DNA from 3 places in the Stieleria maiorica genome. Region 1 is predicted to be linked to each of the others. Evidence: riboswitches for the same ligand, from Rfam matches in the RefSeq annotation. Region 1 holds a riboswitch; each other region holds the start of a gene.
What was found. Region 1 has a riboswitch for cyclic di-GMP ahead of Mal15_RS00180 (Flp family type IVb pilin). Riboswitches for the same ligand answer to the same signal wherever they lie in the genome.
Positions count from the first base shown of each region.

Region 1 (3,270 bases):
ATCAAACGCCTCGACGTCGGCCTTGCGGATCAGCAGCTGGATGTCGCGGGCGGATCGTGTGCGTGGTTGGTCGGGATCAAACTTGGTGATCCCGTCGATTCCATAGACCTTGATGCCGGTCAAAACGTCCAAGGCCATGTCACGAGCGAACATCTCGCCCTTGGTGAAAAAGCCACGGATGTCAACTCGGTCGCCGGGGCTGACCAAGTTGACCGTTCCGTCGCGGCCGGCCGGGAGTGAGACGACGGTATACCCTCGCGGGACCACCTTGTCTTCGACTTCGTCCATCAACTTCAGATCCAACATCGGTTCCCCGGCGAACAGCGGAACCTTGGCGAATCGACCCTCGAACTGACCCAGATCCGCCGACGCTCCCTGGGGGATTCGGTCGGTCGGCCATTGTTCCAGACGCAGCTTTTCAGCCGTGATTTGTTCTTCCGAATTGATGGAGACGGTGGTGACCAAGATCTCGGTCATGTCCACCGTGGCAGTGCCATTTTGTGCCTGCATCCACTGTCCGACGCCCACGGCCGCAACGGTGCCGCAGATACCGGCAAGTAGCAAGAAAAGTGATTTGTTTCGCATAGCGTTGGCTGGTCCGAGACCAGTGTTGACGTTTCGGGTGTGGAGGACTGAGCTGGGAGGAGGCTGTCGACCCACACTCTTCACTCGGTTGCAACCAGCACCTGCCTGCAACCGTGCGATTGGCGGGCGTATGGCTGGTGTAATAGGCTTGCTTTTCCTAAGCACCGAGGACGAGCTAACTAGAATAAATTCCCAAAAATAGCTCGTCCCGAGGGTTGTCTTTCACCTAAACCAGGTGGTATTTCAGGTGTCCAAAAACAGACGTCTGAGCTTCCGTTCAGATAAGCATTCCGGCGTAGGCAAAATAGATAATTGAGCCGATCGCCATCGGTATTCCGTATGGCAACAGATACATGGTCGGTTTTCGCTCGCGAGCGATCTTGGAAAGCTCTGACGGCTTCTTCACCGTCTTCCATTCCCCAAGAATTTGAAGCGCCATGGCGTAGTGTTTTGTCCAATTGCCGCTCTTCCAGATCATGAACAGGGCCATGATCCCGCCGACGATGGCGGTGGCGGCGAAGGCGTAAAGCGTCACCACGGTGCCCAACCAGGCGCCGACGCCGGCGAGCAGTTTCACGTCGCCGCCGCCCATGCCGCCGACATTTCGCAGCACCAGCAACAGCATCATTCCGACGAACGTGCCCAGCAGACTCCATCCCAGCCCGGCGATGCCGCCTTGGATGGTGCAGTGAATCCAACCGCAGGCGATGAAGGGAAAGGTCAGCCAATTGGGAACCTTCAGGATGGCCCCATCGATGACTGCGGCGACGATCAAGACGACCGTGACAAACCAGACGGCCCAGTTTTCGGTCAGACCCTGGATGATGGCTTCCATGGTGTAGTTCCCCGTGACGATACTTTAGAAAGGTGTTTTGGTGGTCGAAGTCCAGGAGTGGCGGAATCGCGGCGGAAGCCGGCACGCCCTCAACGGTGGCAGGAGGTTTGAGCGAGCCGACGAGCGGCAAGCGGCGAGTGGATCGCGCGATGATTGATCAGCGCGGTCCCAGCATCCAGCTGAACATTGCAAACAACAGCGTGATGAAACAGCAGGAAAGCTGCCACACGTGTTCGGCTGCATCAGCGGGAAGGAGTGGATAGTTCATGATGGGTTCCCTGGTCGCCCGGGACAGGTGCACAATCGGGACAGGGGCACAAAAAAAGAGACTCGACGTGACCGGCGCGAATGCGATGAAGCCCGGCACCGGCCATGCGTCGAGAGTCTCTCGGGTGGTCATCGGCGACGCTTCAAAGCAAGAAGCCCGCCGAGAACCAAATCAGTTAGCAGCGATTGCAGCACCGACTTCTTCGAACTTCTTGTTCGACTCGGTACCGATCGTGCCGACAGCAGCCAAGCAGACGACGACGATCAAGGCCAACATCACAGCGTACTCAACTGCGGTGGGGCCATCTTCTTCCTTCAAGAACTCAACGATGCTATTAGCGAACTTTTTCATTATCCAAACTCCTCGGTTGGAAGCCCTGTTGTGTTGACTTCCGACGATGACTTACTGGTCCGATTCAACGTGAATAGGATCCCGGAAAAGAAGCAGCCACGTCTCCAAAAGACTTGCCTCGGCAATCGGGACCGCGACTCAGTCACGGTCTCGACCGTTCCCTTGGCAGCTCGGCTATCCTTGAAACAAAGCAAGTCGCTTTGCCCACGGACCCGCAGCTTTGCGCCCCGCCCTTACGGTGCGGTTTGCCTTTCTCTGGGGAGCCAGGCCGTCCGGGGATTCTGGTGACCGTCGCGTGGTCGAATCCTCGGCAGCAGATCGTCGTGATCTGCTCTCAACGGAAACCTATGTCAGGAATCGGGTGAGTCAAAAAACTCCAGTTAGACAAAGCATTCTGGGGCGGTTGCGGGTGACGTTGGTCCGGATGTAGCAACTGCACCGAGCAGGGCCCTCCGCGGCGGGATCGTTCGGGTCCGATCAGAAAGCCGGAAACCCTGTTCTCGCCGCGCTCGACCCTCCGGCACGAGGTCGCGCGGTTTACGTGCCCTGATCCCGGGTTCCGCCTGGGAACGGAGATTTCCAGCGGCTCCGCTTCTGGCTGCATGTCGGCGTGTGTGGCGGGAGCCACACCAGCAGTGCGTTCCAAGGCGGAGCCTTGGAATGAGGCAGGGAGCGAATCGTCAGCGGTCGCGACATCAGCCGAAGGCGCGTCCGCGATCGAGCGCAATAAAAATCGAGCGCAATAAAAAACGTCCCGGCGCCGAGGAATCGACGCCGGGACGTGTTCGGGCTGTGCCACAAAAGCGATACCGCTTCGGGCGAATATCGTCCGCTTAGTTAGCGGCGATCGCGGCTCCCACTTCTTCGAACTTCTTGTTCGATTCGGTACCGATCGTGCCGACAGCGGCCAAGCAAACGACGACGATCAAGGCCAACATCACAGCGTACTCGACTGCGGTCGGGCCATCTTCTTCCTTCAAGAACTCAACGATGCTATTAGCGAACTTTTTCATTTTTCAATCTCATATGTGAGGAGCCTTCGAAATCGAAGACATCCGCTGTTGACTTAAGTGGGCCATTCCAACGTGAAAAGGAACCCGGAAAAGAAGCAGCGCCGGTTCCGAAAAGCGAAACCAACCGCCGTCCGAAAAGGTCCGATCAAACTCCGCTTTCACAGCGATCGATCGAGTTTTCGGAAACGTGTCGTCACGGACACGTTCTCTACCTGGAC
Region 1 covers NZ_CP036264.1:38,709-41,978, forward strand. The annotation lists gene cpaB (Flp pilus assembly protein CpaB) at 1-585, opposite strand, end outside; gene Mal15_RS00175 (A24 family peptidase) at 863-1,420, opposite strand; gene Mal15_RS00180 (Flp family type IVb pilin) at 1,860-2,039, opposite strand; cyclic di-GMP riboswitch class I at 2,201-2,299, opposite strand; gene Mal15_RS00185 (Flp family type IVb pilin) at 2,873-3,052, opposite strand.

Region 2 (3,270 bases), 1.8 Mb from region 1:
GGTCGTAAAACCCAATTTCGACGTCGCTGGCGGCGTTCAAGGTCGGCGCGCGAGAGCTGATCACATTTTTCGAGGCGATCGAACTGGCCGCGTCGTTGATGTCACACTCCACGGTCGATGCATCGTTGCCTTGGACCACACCGTCGAACAGTTCCCAACACGCCGACATGGCGGCTGCATCGGCGGTTCGCTTGACTTCCGATCGTGAGACGTTGATGTGTCCAAAGTCGATCGCGACCGCGGAGACGACCAAAAGTCCCGCGACCAAAAAGACGCTGAAGACCAGAGCCGAACCCTTGCGGCGATCTGCCGGATAGCGATTGTTTTTTGTTTTGGTTGAACAGCCGCGCGAGCGGGACGCGTTGTCGCTCATGGTTTGTGTGTGGAACATGGGATGACCTTAGAAGATGAAGTGATCGATGGGGATCCGAACGGCGCATAGTTTCAATGTCAGCTCAAATTTCGGGTCGAACGGTAGCGGAAGTCGCCAACACTTTCGGCGTCCAGCCGGGAGGGCCGAAACTCTTGGCGAATTCCGCTACCTGACAATCAAGCTGACACACATTTCTAGTGGGCCACTTGATTGACATGGATGGTCGTGGTGTGACCGTCGGTGTAGGTCAATCGCACTGTCTTGAGTCGAATCGAAGCGACGCGATTGGCGCCGAATCCGATGTCGACCGACTCAAGGCTCTTCTGGGGCGTGTAGTGATCCAGGCAGTGGAGGTTCTGGTCATCCATCTGCACCAGGTACTCGGGGCCGCCGAAGTTTCCCCATTGCATCCCGTGACCGTCTTTGACGGCGAACATCAGTTGCCCGTTGAAGACGGCCATCGCGCTGGTCCACTCGATGTGGTCGTTGTCCCAGGCGAGTGACTGACGGATCGGACTGCGTTCTTCATCAACGGGGATTTCGTTGCAGAACGCCCCGACACGAAATCCACCACTGGAATAGCTGTCCTCGGCGGCGTAGTTCATTTGCAACTGGAAGTAGCAGTCGTCGTGTTCGGAGTCGGGATAAAGAAAGAAGGCGACTTGAGGCGAGTTGATGTTCGGCTCGGGATCGTTGATGGTCATCTCCCAATCCTCTTCGACCATGAAGAGTTCGGGGCCTTCGGCAAACGCCTGGCCATGCAGCATGGCAAGCAAGCACAGCCCCCCGGCGATCAAGCTGGTGCGCGCAGCACCGAATCGTGTGATGGATGGAGACATTTCGGTTCCCTGTTTGGACGAGGCAGAAAAGAAGGGATCACGCGTCGGATTCTGTTTGTCCCCTTCGGTGGCCTGGCGATCCGATCGCATTCGGAAAATGCGTTTCGGACCCATGGCTTTGCGTCCCACGTTCACACGCGGTTTGCCGTTTCGAGGGTCATGATGGGGAACCGTTGGAATCCAACGCGGTAACAAAACGCTATGTCAATTTGCCTCAGCAAAGCGGCGTTTCCTCAGAAGAACGGTTTCTTGGCTGACGCCCCCCCGCGTACGTTATGACGGACGTCGCGGTTGTAGGGCCACGATGAGGGTTTACCCCCCGTTTTCGCAGGCATTCCGAGGGGGGAGGGGCTAACGGCGGGCAACCCTCTATGCACCAAGTTACGATGTCTATTGAATCAGACGCGTTCCGGGGCCGCTGGCGGTCGCCGTTGCGGGGCCTCGGGGAACGGGGGGCCGTTCATAGAGATCGAACTCGGCCCACAGCGGGATGTGGTCGCTGATCGCATTGGCCTGCTGCTCGGTCAATCCCAGGTCGGCCTTCAGATCGATCACGCCTCGCCGCCCCGAATACTCGGCTGTCACGCTGCTGTCGATCAGGATGTGATCGTTCGTCTTGGTGCGATTGATGTTGGTTTGGATGTCGGCGGCCAGCGAGAGCACGCCGGGGATCGATTTGAGTCGTCCGAGGTTCTTTTCGCTGACGTTCAGGTCGCCCAGCAGGATGAAGTCGTCTTCGGAGTACTGCTGGAACTCATAATCCCGCACCCGTTGAAAGACGTCCGCCAACACATTGATTTCGCTTTCTTGATCGTCCGGATCCACGCGATCGGGTTTGGTATGGACGTTGATCATGGTGAATCGAAACGGCGGTTGTCCGCTATCGGGCGGGACGACGGTTTCGAAAGTCGCCACCATCGGTTCTCGGTACATGCGTTTGCCGGGGTCTTGCACCACGTAGGCTGATCCGGGGACCAGATTGATCCGCGATCGATCCCAGACGAAGGCGTATGATTCCAGGTAGGATTCGCCGATCGGGTCACTCATCGTCGCGGCAAAGCTTCCGCCGGATTCATTCAGCAACGCGACCAGTCGCTGCAGGGCGATGCCGTCGGCCCCCTGTAGTTCTTGGATCGCCACGACGTCGAAGGTGCTGACGATTCGTGCGATCGTCCCCAACACATCGACGCCGTCCTCGTTGGTGCGAATGCTGGATTTTTTGTCCGCGAAGTGTTCAATATTGAAGGTCGCGATGCGAATGCGATCCGGCGGCCGGTCGGTTCGGTCGCCCAGGGAAATCGTTTCGCCACGAAATTCGGACGCGGCATCCGGGGTCAGCAATCCATCCAGCGAGGAAAAACTTAAGCCTCCGGTCAGCAGCATGTAGACCGCGTACAACACACCGAGTGTGGTGGCGCCCGGGCCGAACCAGCGCAGCAGCGGATTCGAACTGCTGAAGGAGCTCTTTCGTCGACGTTTGGAAAAGATCCCCACTTCGGCCTCCTTGCCGAATCACCCTCTCGATCGTTTTAGGTTGCTATAGGTAAACTTGGTCGTCTGGGGCAATGGCAATACGAGGAACGGGAGTGCGTGAGATGTCGCAGTGGGATGACGTTCAGCGACGTCTGGAAAGGGTCCGCAAGTTTGCCGGATTGATGGACGACAAATTCGCCCTGCCGGGAACCCGGCTGCGGTTCGGGCTGGACAGTTTGCTGGGGCTCTTGCCCGGCTTGGGCGACGCGGCAACGGCGGCGATGGGCGTCTGGTTGATCGCCGAGGCGGCACGGATGAAGGTTCCCAAGGGCGTCTTGATTCGGATGTGCGGGAACTTGCTGGTCGATGCGACACTGGGTTCAGTTCCCATCGCCGGCGACGTGTTCGATTTGTATTGGAAATCCAATCGACGCAACGCGGTGCTGTTGGAGAAACACCTCAAGAAACGCGCGGCCGGTCGCTGATGCAAATGGACATCACGTTGCCACGATTCACGATTCTGATTCACACCGTCGGCCCCGGTTTCGCCAGGCAGTCGGAACCGGTCATGCATCAGGTTGCGGC
Region 2 covers NZ_CP036264.1:8,163,242-8,166,511, forward strand. The annotation lists gene Mal15_RS27740 (pilus assembly protein TadG-related protein) at 1-391, opposite strand, end outside; gene Mal15_RS27745 (hypothetical protein) at 568-1,212, opposite strand; cyclic di-GMP riboswitch class I at 1,276-1,369, opposite strand; gene Mal15_RS27750 (exonuclease/endonuclease/phosphatase family protein) at 1,603-2,706, opposite strand; gene Mal15_RS27755 (DUF4112 domain-containing protein) at 2,808-3,170, shown strand; gene Mal15_RS27760 (hypothetical protein) at 3,170-3,270, shown strand, end outside.
Region 2: it holds a riboswitch for cyclic di-GMP, as region 1 does, so the genes downstream of both, Mal15_RS27745 (hypothetical protein) here and Mal15_RS00180 (Flp family type IVb pilin) in region 1, are expected to answer to the same signal.

Region 3 (3,270 bases), 520 kb from region 1:
ACGCCTGCACGGACCCATGCCATTGGTCCTCAAGCGTCTGTTGTGCGATTCGTTGCAGCCCGTTGACGTCCAAGACGCTGATGACTTTGCCGTCATAGGTTGCGGTGCCCATCAAGACCGACATGGCGTTTTCATTGCGCCAGCCGGCGTCGATATGTGTTTCGATGCCGTCGATCGCGATCACCTTGTCGATGGCGATGGCCCACGATCCGAGCGGGCACTGGATCACCAACAATTGCTTGGTGTCGGCAGCCGATCGGGCTTGGTTTCCGATCAGCGGTTCCAGATCGATGACGGGCAAAAACTCGCTGCGCAGGTTTCCGATTCCCGCCAGCGACGGGTGGCTCAGCGGCACCGGAACCACGGTCGGCATGATGGTCACCTCGCGGACGGCGGTCGCCGGCAGCGAGAACATCACGTCACCGCATCGGAAGATGCAATGCTTGTCGCTCAGGTTGGCGATTCGCGATTGATTGGAAATCACGCTTTCCATCGGAACTACTGGGGGCTGAAAAAAGGATCGGGTTACTGGGTCATTTCACGCAAGGACTTCAGCAAACGCAAAGCCTCGCTGTTCTCGTCCGCTTGCAGGGGGACTTCCTGCTCACCGGCCCGGTTCTGCTCACCGGCCTGGTTCTGCTCACCGGCCTGGTTCTGGGGGATCAGTCCGCTGACGTCGATCGTCTTGCCACTGGCTTCGGACAGCCGTTTCATGATGCCGGCGGCGAACTGATCGAGTTCGGTTTCCCATTGGTCCAGGGTTTCCAGGCTCAGCTCGAGATCGTCGTCGGTCGATAGTTCAGGGCCGGTGCTCATCGCAAACACATCAGGGCAGTGGATTCGGGACAGGGAGAAGCATTGGTTCGGTAACGTTTCCTGTTGCCGTCAGGCGATGCGGGCAAGCAAGGATTCGACGGTCGCCAGTAACCGCTCGGGTTCGGTCGGCTTGGACAGAAACGCCCCGAGCTGATTGCCGAGTGTTTCCAAGTGGGGCGCGTTGGCGCTGGTCAAGAAGATCACCGGGGTCGCCCCGTCCCATGCCTTGTCGGCCAGCAGTTCATGGCAGACGCCATAGCCGTCCAGGACCGGCATGTTGATGTCCAAGATGATCAAGTCCGGCTTGGCTTCCATCGCCACGTTGACTGCTTGACGTCCATCGGCGGCCAAGGCGACTTGATAACCGGCTTCACAGAGCGTGCGTTCGACCAGCCGCAAGACGGTCCGGCTGTCGTCGGCGACGAGAATCGTGCGGTTCGACGGCGTCGATCGGGATCCGACACAAACGGCGGTACCGGGGGTCGGTTTCGTAGCAGTCATCAATTGACTCCGGCATGCCTGCAACGGGGCAGTCGCGGGCGAAGACGTGGGGTTGTTTCGTTCGGTAGTGCGGCCGTCTCGCAAGAGACCCGTCACTTTGCGTGCACGGCCTCGCGGCCGGCTTGCCTTTTCGCGAGCGCCGTTTTGCGGCCGCACGCCTCGCTCGAAAGACCCGTGATGACACGGAATCATCGATCGATCAACGCTCGGTAAGCTCGCCTTTGATCGTGACGAGAACACCGGGTCGTTCTGGTGAAGGGTTGGTCACTCCACGAGAGAGTCAAGCAAAACTGTGAAAAGTGTCCGTCAATCAGAAAGACGGCAAACCCTCGATCAATCGCCCCAACATTTCGGTGTTGTGGTCCGCTGAGAGTGAAATCCGTAGGCGCGCCTGGCCTTCGGGGACCGTTGGCGGCCGGATTGCCGGTACGAACATGCCCGATTCATACAACCGTTGCGATGCCGCGACCGCATCGGCGTCGGAGCCGATCGGGATCGGGATGATCGGGATGCCGGATTCGCTAGCCGGGCACGCGAGCCCTAATTGCGATCGCAGTTGTCGCGACATCGCGCAGACCAAATCTCGTCGTCGCCGTATTTCGCCGGGATGTTCCAACGCGACGATCGCCGACTCGACCGCCGACATTGACAGCGCGGTGCTGTAGATCAACGGACGGCTGTGGTTGACCAAGAACTCGGCGACCACACGGGGACAAGCGACGAAACCGCCCTGGCCGCCGAGCGCTTTGCTGAGTGTTCCGATTCGGATCGGGACTTGATCCTTCACGCCCAATGATTCGCAGGCTCCCGAAAAGCGGTCCCCCAGGATTCCGGTCCCGTGAGCCTCATCGACGATCAGCGTTGCGTCGTGATCGGATGCAACGACACACAGTTCACGCAACGGCGCGACATGGCCGTCCATGCTGAACACCGAATCGGTCACAATCCAAACACGCCGGTGCTGCTTGCGGTGCTGTGACAATAACCGGGCGACCGAGTCGACATCACGGTGGGGGTAAACCATGCGGTCGGCTTTGGAGAGTCGGCAGCCATCGATCAGTGAGGCATGGTTCAGTTCGTCGCTCAGGATCAAGTCGCCTTGGCGGCAAAGGGCCGAAACGGTCCCCGAACAGGCGGCAAAACCGGAAGGAAAAACGACCGCCGCTTCGGTCCTTTCAAACTCGGCGATTTTTTCCGCCAGCAACTGGTGCCGATCGGTCCAGCCGCAAACCAATCCGCTCGCCCGCGCCCCGACCGAATCAACGCGCATCGTCTTGGACGCCAAAAACGACGCCAGCCCCAGGTAATCGTTGGATCCGAAATTGATCAATCGCCGGCCGGATTGGTCGATCAGATCAACGCCCTCGATGCGCCGCGGATGCAAGCGACGCATCCTCCCGCGACGCCGCAAATCGTCAAGGCGATCGTTCAAGTCATCCCACATCGCGGTTTACACTTTCACCAAGGAGCGGTGCGTCAAAACAGGAGACCAATTTGGTTCATCACTTCGTCGGTCCCATCGTTGGTGCTCGGTCGCCACCGAGACAGCGTCAGGAGCGGCGATTGGAGCGACAGCGGTGATTCTGGCTCTCCGGGTGCGGAGCGTCGAGCAATTTCGTTGATGACATTGAGTGCGTCTCGCGGTGTCACGTCGTCGTCTTGATTGACGTCGTAGAAAAAGGATGCGTCGGATGGCGAGGGGCCCTGCCGTCGCGCCAGTTCGTTGATGACGTTGAGCGCGTCCAGTGGACTCACGTCGCCGTCGCCATTGACGTCCGCGAAATCGATCAAATTCGTCATGCCCAGTCGTACGCCATCGCCCGGTGAGACCGACACGTCGAACGACCTGATCTGGTCGCTTCCCAAGAAAACGATCGCGTATCGCCCGCCCGCGACAACATCAGCGGTGACGCCCGCGGCGTCGGTCGTGGAGATGTCAATCAACGATTCGTC
Region 3 covers NZ_CP036264.1:560,948-564,217, forward strand. The annotation lists gene Mal15_RS01745 (chemotaxis protein CheW) at 1-493, opposite strand, end outside; gene Mal15_RS01750 (hypothetical protein) at 526-816, opposite strand; gene Mal15_RS01755 (response regulator transcription factor) at 886-1,317, opposite strand; cyclic di-GMP riboswitch class I at 1,378-1,454, opposite strand; gene Mal15_RS01760 (aminotransferase class I/II-fold pyridoxal phosphate-dependent enzyme) at 1,628-2,749, opposite strand; gene Mal15_RS01765 (dockerin type I domain-containing protein) at 2,794-3,270, opposite strand, start outside.
Region 3: it holds a riboswitch for cyclic di-GMP, as region 1 does, so the genes downstream of both, Mal15_RS01755 (response regulator transcription factor) here and Mal15_RS00180 (Flp family type IVb pilin) in region 1, are expected to answer to the same signal.